2 regions of the Mesocryomonas fontinalis genome follow, and region 1 is predicted to be linked to the other one. Evidence: predicted binding sites of a transcription regulator. Region 1 holds the regulator's gene; the other holds the start of a gene.
The links. The regulator LexA, encoded in region 1, represses DNA repair genes until DNA is damaged. The targets are predictions, from matches to a motif close to TGTTCNNNNTGTGTTCNG.
Positions count from the first base shown of each region.

Region 2: the regulator LexA is predicted to act here: its motif matches at 3,716-3,733, upstream of ACZL02_RS16980 (LexA family protein).

Region 1 covers NZ_JBUZWG020000002.1:90,197-95,507, reverse strand. The annotation lists gene trpC (indole-3-glycerol phosphate synthase TrpC) at 1-83, shown strand, start outside; gene moaC (cyclic pyranopterin monophosphate synthase MoaC) at 80-553, shown strand; gene ACZL02_RS05610 (molybdopterin molybdotransferase MoeA) at 541-1,755, shown strand; gene lexA (transcriptional repressor LexA) at 1,830-2,549, shown strand; gene ACZL02_RS05600 (ComEC/Rec2 family competence protein) at 3,610-5,311, opposite strand, start outside.
Region 2 covers NZ_JBUZWG020000006.1:366,256-371,566, forward strand. The annotation lists gene ACZL02_RS16950 (DUF982 domain-containing protein) at 108-407, shown strand; gene ACZL02_RS16955 (DUF1127 domain-containing protein) at 553-696, opposite strand; gene ACZL02_RS16960 (hypothetical protein) at 961-1,131, shown strand; gene ACZL02_RS16965 (helix-turn-helix transcriptional regulator) at 1,576-1,851, opposite strand; gene ACZL02_RS16970 (SOS response-associated peptidase) at 2,196-3,014, shown strand; partial or broken gene ACZL02_RS16975 (helix-turn-helix domain-containing protein) at 3,072-3,464, opposite strand; gene ACZL02_RS16980 (LexA family protein) at 3,764-4,198, shown strand; gene ACZL02_RS16985 (Y-family DNA polymerase) at 4,195-5,311, shown strand, end outside.

The DNA.
Region 1 (5,311 bases):
AGGCCGACGTCGAGGGCGCCACGCGCGCCCTTCTCGCCCGCCCCGCTGCCGCCACGCTGGCGACCGCCGGAACGGCCGCATGACCGGCCTCACCCATCTCGATGCCACCGGGGCCGCCACCATGGTGGATGTCGGCGACAAGGCCGAGACCGTGCGCGAGGCCCGCGCCGAGGGGCTGGTGCTGATGCTGCCGGAAACGCTGGCGCTGATCGAGGCCGGCGGCGCCAAGAAGGGCGACGTCATCGCCGTCGCGCGCCTCGCCGGCATCATGGCGGCGAAGAAGACCGCGGACCTCATCCCGCTCTGCCATCCGCTGATGCTGGAGAAGATCGCCGTCGACATCGCCGCCGAGCCGGCTCTGCCGGGCCTGCGCGTCACCGCGACGGTCCGCCTCAGCGGCAAGACCGGCGTTGAGATGGAGGCGCTGACCGCCGTCAGCGTCGCTTGCCTCACCATCTACGACATGGCCAAGGCGGTGGACCGCGGCATGCAGATCTCGGCGATTCGCGTGCTTGCCAAATCCGGCGGCCGTTCCGGCGACTGGTCGGCATGATCTCCGTCGCCGACGCCTTCGCCGCGCTGATGCAGGATGCCGTCGCGGTGACGGAGACCGAGACCGTGCCGCTGCGCGCCGCGCGCGGCCGCATCATCGCCGCCGACTTGCCCGCTTTGCGCACCCAGCCCGACTTCGACGCCTCCGCCATGGACGGCTACGCGGTGCGGGCGGACGATACGGCCGGCCCTTTCCAGCCGCTGACGCTCATCGGCGAATCGGCCGCCGGGCGCGCCTTCGACGGCGGCGTCGGCCCGGGCGAGACCGTCAGGATCTTCACCGGCGCGCCGGTGCCGGACGGGGCCGACGCGATCCTCATCCAGGAGAACGCCGAGCGGCCCACGGTCACCACCATGCTGCCGCTGGAGCCGGCCGTGCGCGGCCGCCACATCCGCAAGGCCGGCGCCGACTTTACCGCGGGCGACATCCTCATCCAGGCGAACACGCGCCTTGGCGCCGGCACGATCGCGCTGGCGGCCAGCGGCGGCCATCCGATGGTGAGCGTGCTGCGCCGTCCGCGCGTGGCGATCCTTGCCACCGGCGACGAGCTGGTCATGCCCGGCGAGCCGGTCGGGCCCTCGCAGATCGTCGCCTCCAACACTTTCGGGGTCGCCGCCATGGTCGAGGCCGCCGGCGGCGAGGCGCTCGACTACGGCATTACGCCAGACGACGAGGCCGTCATCGGCGGCTTGCTCGACCGCGCCGTGACGGACGCCGTCGACATCTTCGTCACTATCGGCGGCGCCTCGGTCGGCGACCACGACCTCGTCGGCAAGGTGTTCGCCGCCCGCGGCGTCGCGCTCGACTTCTGGAAGGTCGCGATGCGGCCGGGCAAGCCGCTGATGGCCGGCCGCATCGGCCGCACCCGGCTGATCGGCCTCCCCGGCAACCCCGCCTCCTCGATGGTTGCCGCCACGCTGTTCCTGAAGCCGCTGGTCCACGCCCTCAGCGGCGCCCCGGCGAGCCCGCTCTACCGCGAGGCGATCCTCGGCACCGACATGCCGGCGAACGACCAGCGCGCCGACTTCATCCGGGCGACGCTCGGCGAATCGCAGGCGGTGGTGCCGATCGTCACGCCTTTCGGGCGCCAGGATTCGTCGCTGCTGTCGGTCTATGCCCGCGCCGATGTGCTGCTCCTGCGCGAACCCCATGCGCCGCCGGCCAAATCCGGCGATTCCTGCCGCTACATCGCGCTCGACTAAGCTTCCGGCCCTTGCAGAACACAACTAGAACAGATAGCTTTGTTCAGGTTTTGTTTTAACAAGGATCGCCGGAAATGCTGACGCGCAAGCAGCACGATCTCCTGATGTTCATCCATGGGAGATTGCAGGAATTGGGCGTGCCGCCGTCCTTCGACGAGATGAAGGATGCGCTGGATCTGCGCTCGAAATCCGGCATCCACCGGCTGATCACGGCGCTGGAAGAGCGCGGTTTCATCCGCCGGCTGCCAAACCGGGCCAGGGCGCTGGAAGTCCTGAAGCTGCCGGATTCGGTCGCGCCGGCCAAGGCGAAGAGCGTCGACGCCGAGCCGGCCACGGCCCGCCGCGAGCCCAGCTCCGAGACGTCCGTCGACCCCTTGCCCAAGCGCATTCGCCCGGCCGCCAACGACAGCGAACCGGTCGGAATCCCGCTGATGGGCCGCATCGCCGCCGGTGTGCCGATCTCGGCGATCCAGCAGAGCGGCAGCCAGATCTTCGTGCCGCCGGACATGCTCGGCGGCGGCGAGCATTACGCGCTGGAGGTGAAGGGCGATTCGATGATCGAGGCCGGCATCCTCGACGGCGACACCGTCGTCATCCGCCGGGGCGATACCGCGCAAGGCGGCGAGATCGTCGTGGCGCTGGTCGACGACGAGGAGGCAACCCTCAAGCGCTTCCGCCGCCGCGGCGACACCATCTCGCTCGAGGCCGCCAACCCCGCCTACGAGACCCGCAGCTTCGGCTCCGATCGCATCAAGGTCCAGGGCAAGCTCGTCGGCCTGATCCGCAAGTACTGACAAGGCCGGCGCAGGCTCTCCAGCCGCGTTGCAGGGCACCCGCCCGCAATCCCCGCGCCGCCCCCTCATCCCGCTGCCGCGACCTTCTCCCCGCAGGGGAGAAGACGCCAACCGCCCCTCTCAGTATCGAGCGCTGGCAGCGCGCAAGCCGCCACGCCAAAGCCGCCTCCTTCGCCCCTCCGGGGAGAAGTGGCCGGCAGGCCGATGAGGGGGGCGCGAACGCCCGCCCATGGCAGCATCCACCACGCCCTCCGCCTGTGCCGCCCCCTCATCCCGCTGCCGCGACCTTCTCCCCGCAGGGGAGAAGGCGCCAATCGCCCCCACAGTATCAAGCGCCAGCAGCGCTCCTGCCGCGACGCGAAAGCCGCCTCCTTCGCCCCTCCGGGGAGAAGTGGCCGGCAGGCCGATGAGGGGGCCGCGAACGCCCGCCCATCGCAACATCCACCGCGCCCTCCTCCGCCGCCGCCCCCTCATCCCGCTGCCGCGACCTTCTCTCCGCAGGGGAGAAGAAGCCAACCGCCCCTCTCAGTATCGAGCGCCGGCAGCGTCCCTGCCGCCACGCCAAAGCCGCCTTCTTCGCCCCTCCGGGGAGAAGTGGCCGGCAGGCCGATAAGGGGAGCGCGAACGCCCGCCCGCGGCAGCATCCTCTGCGCCCTCCGCCGGTGCCGCCCCTCATCCCGCTGCCGCGACCTTCTCCCCCGAGGGGAGAAGACGCCAATCGCCCCCCTCGGTATCTGGCGCGGGCAGCGCCCCTGCCGCCACGCCAAAGCCGCCTTCTTCGCCCCTCCGGGGAGAAGTGGCCGGCAGGCCGATGAGGGGAGCGCGAACGCCCGGCCATGGCGGCTTCCACGGCGCCCTCCGCCTGTGCCGCCCCCGTCATCCCGCTGCCGCGACCTTCTCCCCGCAGGGGAGAAGACGCCAATCTCTCCCCCTCGGTATCAAGCGCCAGCAGCGCTCCTGCCGCCACGCCAAAGCCGCCTTCTTCGCCCCTCCGGGGAGAAGTGGCCGGCAGGCCGATGAGGGGAGCGCGAACGCCCGGCACCACATCCCAGCCCCCCCATCACGGACCCGGCTTCTCCGGCTGAGCTTCCACCGCCCGCCGCCAGATTTCGGGCCAGGGCGCCAGCCGCTGGACTTGCCAGGGCTCCGGCACCGGCGCGATCGCGGCGGTGATCTCGGCACGGCCCGTAGCGGCGGAGCGGGAGATGGCGAGCGAGCCGGTCTGCCGTAGCGTGCGCAGCGTCACCAGCGCGGCGCCTGACCGGCACGCCTCGCGCCGCGCCGCCCGTGCCACGATGGCGACGTCCGCGCTATCGCAGGCCGTGCCGATTTGCCGGTAGTCGTCGGTCCAGACCACTCTCAGCCCGCTCCGCGTCGTCGCCCGGCAGATCTGCATCGGCCGGGGCGCCCGCCTCACAGCGACGGCTGGTACTGCCGGCACCGGCGCATTTGTGCCGATGGCGGGCCCTGCGGCACCGCCGGGGAGCGGCGGCTTCGAACGTAAAGGCTGGGGAGCGGCAGCTAAGGGCAAGGAACTCGCCGTCGGAACATCACTCGCAGGCATCAGGGCTTCGCAGCGAAACCCAGCCGCGCCGGCGTCCGTTGGAACGTCAGCCTCCGCCGGATGCGCGCCGTCCGGATAAGCCCTTTGCCACTGCGTCAGCACGAACCCGTTCGGTTTCGGCCGCAGCGGCACCAGCACGTTCCCCGCCCCGATCAGCGCCAGCTCACGCCCGTCCTCGAACACCAGGAGTTCCGGCCGCGGCCCTGTCGCCGGCGCCAGCGCCAGACCGAGCGCGGCGACCGGCAAGGCCAGCCAGCGCAGGCCGCTGGCGAGGAAACAGGCGAGGAGCAGCGCCACCGACAGCAGCACCAGGCCTTCCGGGGTCAGCAGCCCCGTCGGCGTGTCCGGCAGATGGTCGTGCAGGAAGTGGGCGATGCCGAACACGAGTTTCAGCCCCTGCCCCATCAGGATCAGGAACACAGCATCGAGGCCGAAGGGCATGGCGACGACCGCGCACAGCGCCAGCGGCATGATCCAGACGGAGAACAGTGGCAGGGCAAGGAGATTGGCGAACAGGCCGAAAGGCGCCATCCGCTGGAAATGGTAGGACGCGAACGGGCCCGTCGCTGTGCCGGCGATCAGCGACGAGGCGCCGAGCCCGACGAGGAACACCACCAGCTGCCGCACCCGCCCCGGCGGCGGCGCGTCCACCTGTCGCCGCGCCCGTGCCCGCGCGACATGGCCGTAGACGCCGACCAGCGACGCCGTTGCGCCAAACGACATCTGGAAGCTCGCCGTCATCAGCGCGTGCGGCGCCATCGCGAGGACGACGATGGCGGCGAGCGCGACGCTGCGGAGCGTGATCGCCGCCCGGTCGACGAGGATCGCCACCAGCATGATCGCCAGCATGAGATAGGAGCGGTCGGCCGCGACGTTCCGTCCGGACAGGAGGATGTAGAAGGTGACGACGCCGAGCGCCGCCACCGCGGCGATCTTCTTGATCGGCCAGCGCAGCGCGACGCCCGGGATCGCCGCCAGCCCGGCCCGCACCAAGAACATCGCGAACCCCGCGACAAGCGCCATGTGCAGACCCGAAATCGACAGCACGTGCGACAGGCCGGTGGTGCGCAACCAGAGCTGGATATCGTCGGGAATGCCGGCCCGGTCGCCGGTGATCAGCGCCGACGCCACCGTCCCCGCCGGGCCGCCGATGACGCTGCGGATCCGCTCGCTCATCGACAGGCGCAGCGCCAGGATC
Region 2 (5,311 bases), on a different contig from region 1:
CGAGCCTGGGTGCCACCAGCCTTCTTGAAATGCAAAATCCTGCTCCCAAAATTTCAAGCTACGGCATGAAGGATGCCGTTTTAGTTCGGAATCCCTGGGAGAAAGGCATGGAGCATAATGTCTTCAATCAACCGGTCTGGGTGTTCGCCGGCCTCAACTTTCCGCTCGCTCTCAAGAGTGTTTCGCAGGCGCATTCTTTCCTGCTGGACACGCCCCGGCACCTTCGCGGCGCTGGCTATTCTGGCGCGGTGAACGCTTGCCTCGCGGCCTTGCGCAAGGAAGTCGATACCGAGACAGCCAGATGGGCTCTGACCGCATATGCCGATCGTAATGGCATCCTAATGCCGGAGGCCGACGATCTGGTCGCCATTAGCTTGACGTCCGCAAAACCCAACGCAGCAGCCTGACGGTTAGTAGTGCCCGGATACGAAAACGCCCTCACCGGGGGAGGACCGGTGAGGGCGTCATGCTGTGACCGCTGCGGTGGGAGGAACCGCTTGGTCTATCCGCGTCGGGTCTGGGAGGAACGACCGCCGCGAAACTTTGAATTCGTTAGCGCGCCGACTGACGGGCGAGCTCCGGAATGTCGAAGCGAGAGATGCCGAGGTCAGCAAGTTCGCGCTGCGAAAGACTGTTCAACTCGGCGGCCGTGTTGCGGACTTGGCGCCAGGTGTTGAAGCGGCGGGAAATGCTCATGGGACTATCCTTTAGATGGCGGCGGCTTTTCATCGGTGGAAGCCGTTCGGTTCGTTCATTCGACATCCAGAATATGGTCGTATCCCCGGCCAAGCAGTAGCGCCAAGAAGGCATAGGAGCCCTAGCATTCTTCGCTATGTCGTCGGCGCTGGTGAGCCTTGCAGCTAGGGAATATGCCTACCGAAGCACGGCGGCGGCCTCATCCGCTGCGCCACATTTCCACGACCGTCCGCCCATGACATGATTTCCAAAACGGGGGATGACATGAACTTCAAGACAACGGTCGAAGACAGCTTCACCAAGCACCAGGATCCCCGCGGGGATTGGCTGGTTAAGATCAACCTAAGCGGCCAGCTTCAGCCATCGATCTTCTGCCGTGACGAAGCGCACGCGGACACGGTGATCCGAGAGCAGAAGGCCAAGCGCCAGGTCTAGTTTTCGGGTGCCATCGTCGGCGGCGCTGCCCTGTGAGGATAGCGCCGCCTGGATGGGCACCTGCTACAGCGAGGCGACGGAACGGACCCAAAATGCCTCAGGCTGGTGATCGACTATCACCGATCAAGCGTGACTGTAGCTTGCCGGGAGCCGCAGAGGCATCGGCTTCCATGTCGACAAGCGTGCGCCAGGCTTTCGCTTCCATGGCAAGGGCTGTGTAGTGGAGAACTGCACGAGCACGCTCGCCTCTAGGGGTGCCATTGCAACGCCATTTCTGGTCCGCGTTGTCGTTCATAATGATCCCTTCGGATGATCGGGCACACCGACCGCTTCAGAACTCCTATCAAAGGAATGCGTCCTGACCGTGTGCCCTCCAAGAAGGAATTAGCTTCGAAAATCATCCTTATCGAAGCCAAATCGCCAAAGCCAAATGACCACATTCTGTCATTTGGCATTGTCCCTGTTTCGACGGGCTATTGCGGCATCTAACGTGTTTCCGACAGGGCGACGCTCGTTGGGGTCATTGGCGTAGGGCAGGCTTTCGATCGCGTCCTCGACCTCATGCCGAAGCCAGATCAAGCGGGTGCCGATCTTGCGCGGTGGCGGCACTTTCCCTTGGGCCACTAGGCTGTCGAACAGCGATACGCCGATGCCGATGTGGTGCGCCGCCTGAACCCGCGACATTCCGAATGCGGGCGTTCCGATAATCGGCTTCGCCATCACTGTCCGCTTCCTTTTCTGCAATCTGTCACCCAATCGGGTGATTGTGCGCCGCAATATCCATGGCAGCCTGCTGCGCGAGATCGGGGATATGGAGCGCTCGGTGATTGCCCTTACACTTTTCGTTTGCCTGCATACCTCCCCCGATGCCTGTCGCCCTGAGCGTGTACCCTTCGACGGTTCGTTGATGAGCTGCACCATGTTCGGACAGGCCGTCGCCGCGGAATGGATTTCTACCCATCCAAAATACAGGCTGAAGAAGTTCACGTGCGGAATAAGGCCGCTGCCTTCAGCCTGAAACCAGAGGGCTTCCCTTGCTGCCATAGGCCTCCAAATGCCTTGCAATGTGCAATCTCTACAGCATCACCAAGGGCCAGAGCGCCATTCTTGAGTTCACGCGGGCGATGCGGGATCGAGCGGGCAACATGCCGCCTATGCCTGGCATCTTTCCCGACTACCCGGCACCGATCGTCCGCACCGTCGATGGCGAGCGCGAATTGTCGATGGTTCGGTGGGGAATGCCGAGCTCGTCCCAGGCGCTGTTCCAGGCGACGAAGAAGCGTGCTGATAAGCTCGAGGCGAAGGGCAAACCATACGACTTCCCCGCCTTGCTGAAGGCCGAGCCGGACGCCGGCACCACCAACATCAGGAACACTGCGTCGAAGCACTGGACGCGCTGGCTCGGCCCAGTAAACCGATGCCTGGTGCCCTTCACGTCCTTCAGTGAGTGGGATGCCGCGGCCAAGGAGCCCGTCTGGTTCGCCGCCGGAGTCGATCGGCCGCTTATGGCCTTCGCCGGCATCTGGACGACCTGGACGTCTGTCAGGAAGGCGCGGGAAGGCGAGGTTACGGTCGACTGCTTCGGCTTCCTCACCACCGAGCCTAACCCGACTGTCGGCGCCGTTCACCCCAAAGCAATGCCCGCAATCCTCACTACGGCCGAGGAACTGGACGTGTGGATGCGAGCGGACTTGTCCGAGGCAAAAGCGCTGCAGAGGCCACTGCCGGAAGGCGCGTTGGAGATTGTTGCCCGGAGCAGAAGAGTGACGGGGGAGACCCGCCAAGCAGCACATAAACCGCGGGCCTATCACAAAAGGGGAGTTCGCCGCCTACACCCTAGCCCAGGTTGCCGTGCAGTTCTGTCGGGAAGGTGGATGGGATAGACAGGACCCAGGCGGTTTCCGCTGGGGATCGTATAAAATTGCAGGCTGAAGCGGCGCTTATGCCGCGATCGTTTTAACGAGATCGATTAAGCGACTTTTTATTTGCTCATCTGAGATATTTGCAAATGCTTGGTTTAGACGCTGCCCCTCCGGGGTCCGGACGAACGACACGATTTCGTTTTCCGAGCAAAAACCCGCTGAGTTTGTCGTTCCGCTCTAATTAAGGAAAAGGCCTACGAGTTCTATATTAAGGATCACAGAGATCTGGTGAAGCTTACTTGCGCTTACGCGGTTTGCCCCTTTTTCAGATTTTTGAACCTGCTGGAATGTTACGCCGATTTTTTCGGCGAGCGTTGTCTGGCTCATGCCAAGAGCTCTGCGGCGCTCCCTTATCCTTGCGCCAACACCGGCATCAACAAGCGCGTCGTCTAACCCAGTCACGTCGACCATCTTGTAAGCGATCCCTGCATTACATTAGTGCAATATCGTACAAATCTTCTGCCTACAAGACTTGCTTACCGATGCCCTGGCTTCCTAACGTTCGAGGGTCGACGTGCCGGCACATGCTCAGGACCAAGTGCTCGGCCAGGAGTCTCGCGGAGCGACGTCGTGAAGGTTCCGAACCCACTAGCGAAGAGCAGGCCGCGGAAGCCGAAAATCAGCCGCGGCAAACCGCCACCCGTTGACCGAACCTGTGATTATGTTCCCTATCCGTTCCTTTCGGGTGACGTTTCGAGAGGGAAATAGGAATGCTGGCGCGGGTGCGAATTGAAGCTGAGATCATAATCCCGATCTTCAGCTACGGCCTTTGCGCCGGGTTTCCGTCGCCTGCGGACGACTTCATCGACGAGGGCATAGATCTCACCCGCCTGATCGTCCGGAACCCGCCGGCTACATTCCTCTGGAAGGTCGACGGCCATTCGATGCGCGATGCCGGGATCTATGACGGCGATCTGCTCGTCGTGGACCGCAGCCTGACACCACGGCATGGCGACGTGGTGGTTGTCATCGTGCACGGCGAGCGCAGCCTGAAGCGCCTCCACCTCGATGGCGCCCGCCCGCGCCTCTCTTTCGAGAACAGCGACATGCCGGCGTTTGATCTACCGGAAATCGCCGACGTGGAGATCTGGGGCGTGGCCCGCTGCAACGTCCATTGGCTTCGCAAGCCGGTGTCTCGCAAATGACCGGCCGCGTCCTCGCCCTGATCGACGGCAACAGCTTCTACTGCTCCTGCGAACGCGTCTTCGATCCGAAGCTGGCCACCCGTCCCGTCATCGTCCTGTCCAACAACGATGGGTGCGCCGTTGCGAGAACCGTCGAGGCGAAAGCCCTGGGCATCCGCATGGGAGGGCCCTTCTTCAAGATCCGCGACCTTTGCCGGGACGAGGGCGTGGCCGTCTTCTCATCGAACTACACGCTGTATGGCGACATGTCGGCGAGGATGAACTCGATCTACCGGGCATGGGCGCCCGACGTCGAAATCTACTCGATCGACGAGAGCTTCCTCGACCTCACCGGCTTCACCCGGCGGGATCTCGTCGAATACGGCCGCGACCTCCGATCGACGGTGCTGAAATGGACTGGCGCCCCCACCTGTGTCGGCCTCGGCCCGACGAAGACGCTGGCGAAGCTTGCGAACCACATTGCCAAGAAGAACCTCGAGCTCGGTGGCGTGTGCGACCTGACGGACGAGGCGTCCCGATCGACATGGATGTCGAAGGTCGATGTCGGCGAGGTGTGGGGGATCGGCCCAGCCTCGGAGCGGAAGCTGATCGGCATCGGCGTCGAGAAGGTCTCCCAGTTGCGGGACCTCGACCTCACCCTGGCCCGCCGGCTCCTGTCTGTCGTCGGTGAGAGGACCGTGTTGGAACTGCGGGGAGTGCAGTGCCTGGCGCTAGAGCACGTCGCCCCACAGCGGAAAGGCTGCGCGGTGACGAGATCCTTCGGCAGGCCCGTGACGACGCTGGCGGGCATCCTGGAGGCCGTGTCGGCCTATGCGACCAGAGCCGGCGAGAAGCTGCGCCGCCATGGCCTGGAAGCCTCGCACCTGTCGGTCTTCATGCATACGTCCGAGTTCAATCCACGGGACCCACGCTATTCCGCCTCGACGACGGTGCATTTGCCGGAAGCGTCAAACGATACCCTTGATCTCATCCGAGCCGCCCAGCGGGGCGCCAAGGCGATCTATCGGGAAGGATACCGGTACGCGAAGGCTGGCATCATCATGGACGACCTCATTCGCGCCGGCACTGTACCGAGGCCGCTTTTCGATCGCCGGGACCGCGAGCAGTCCGACA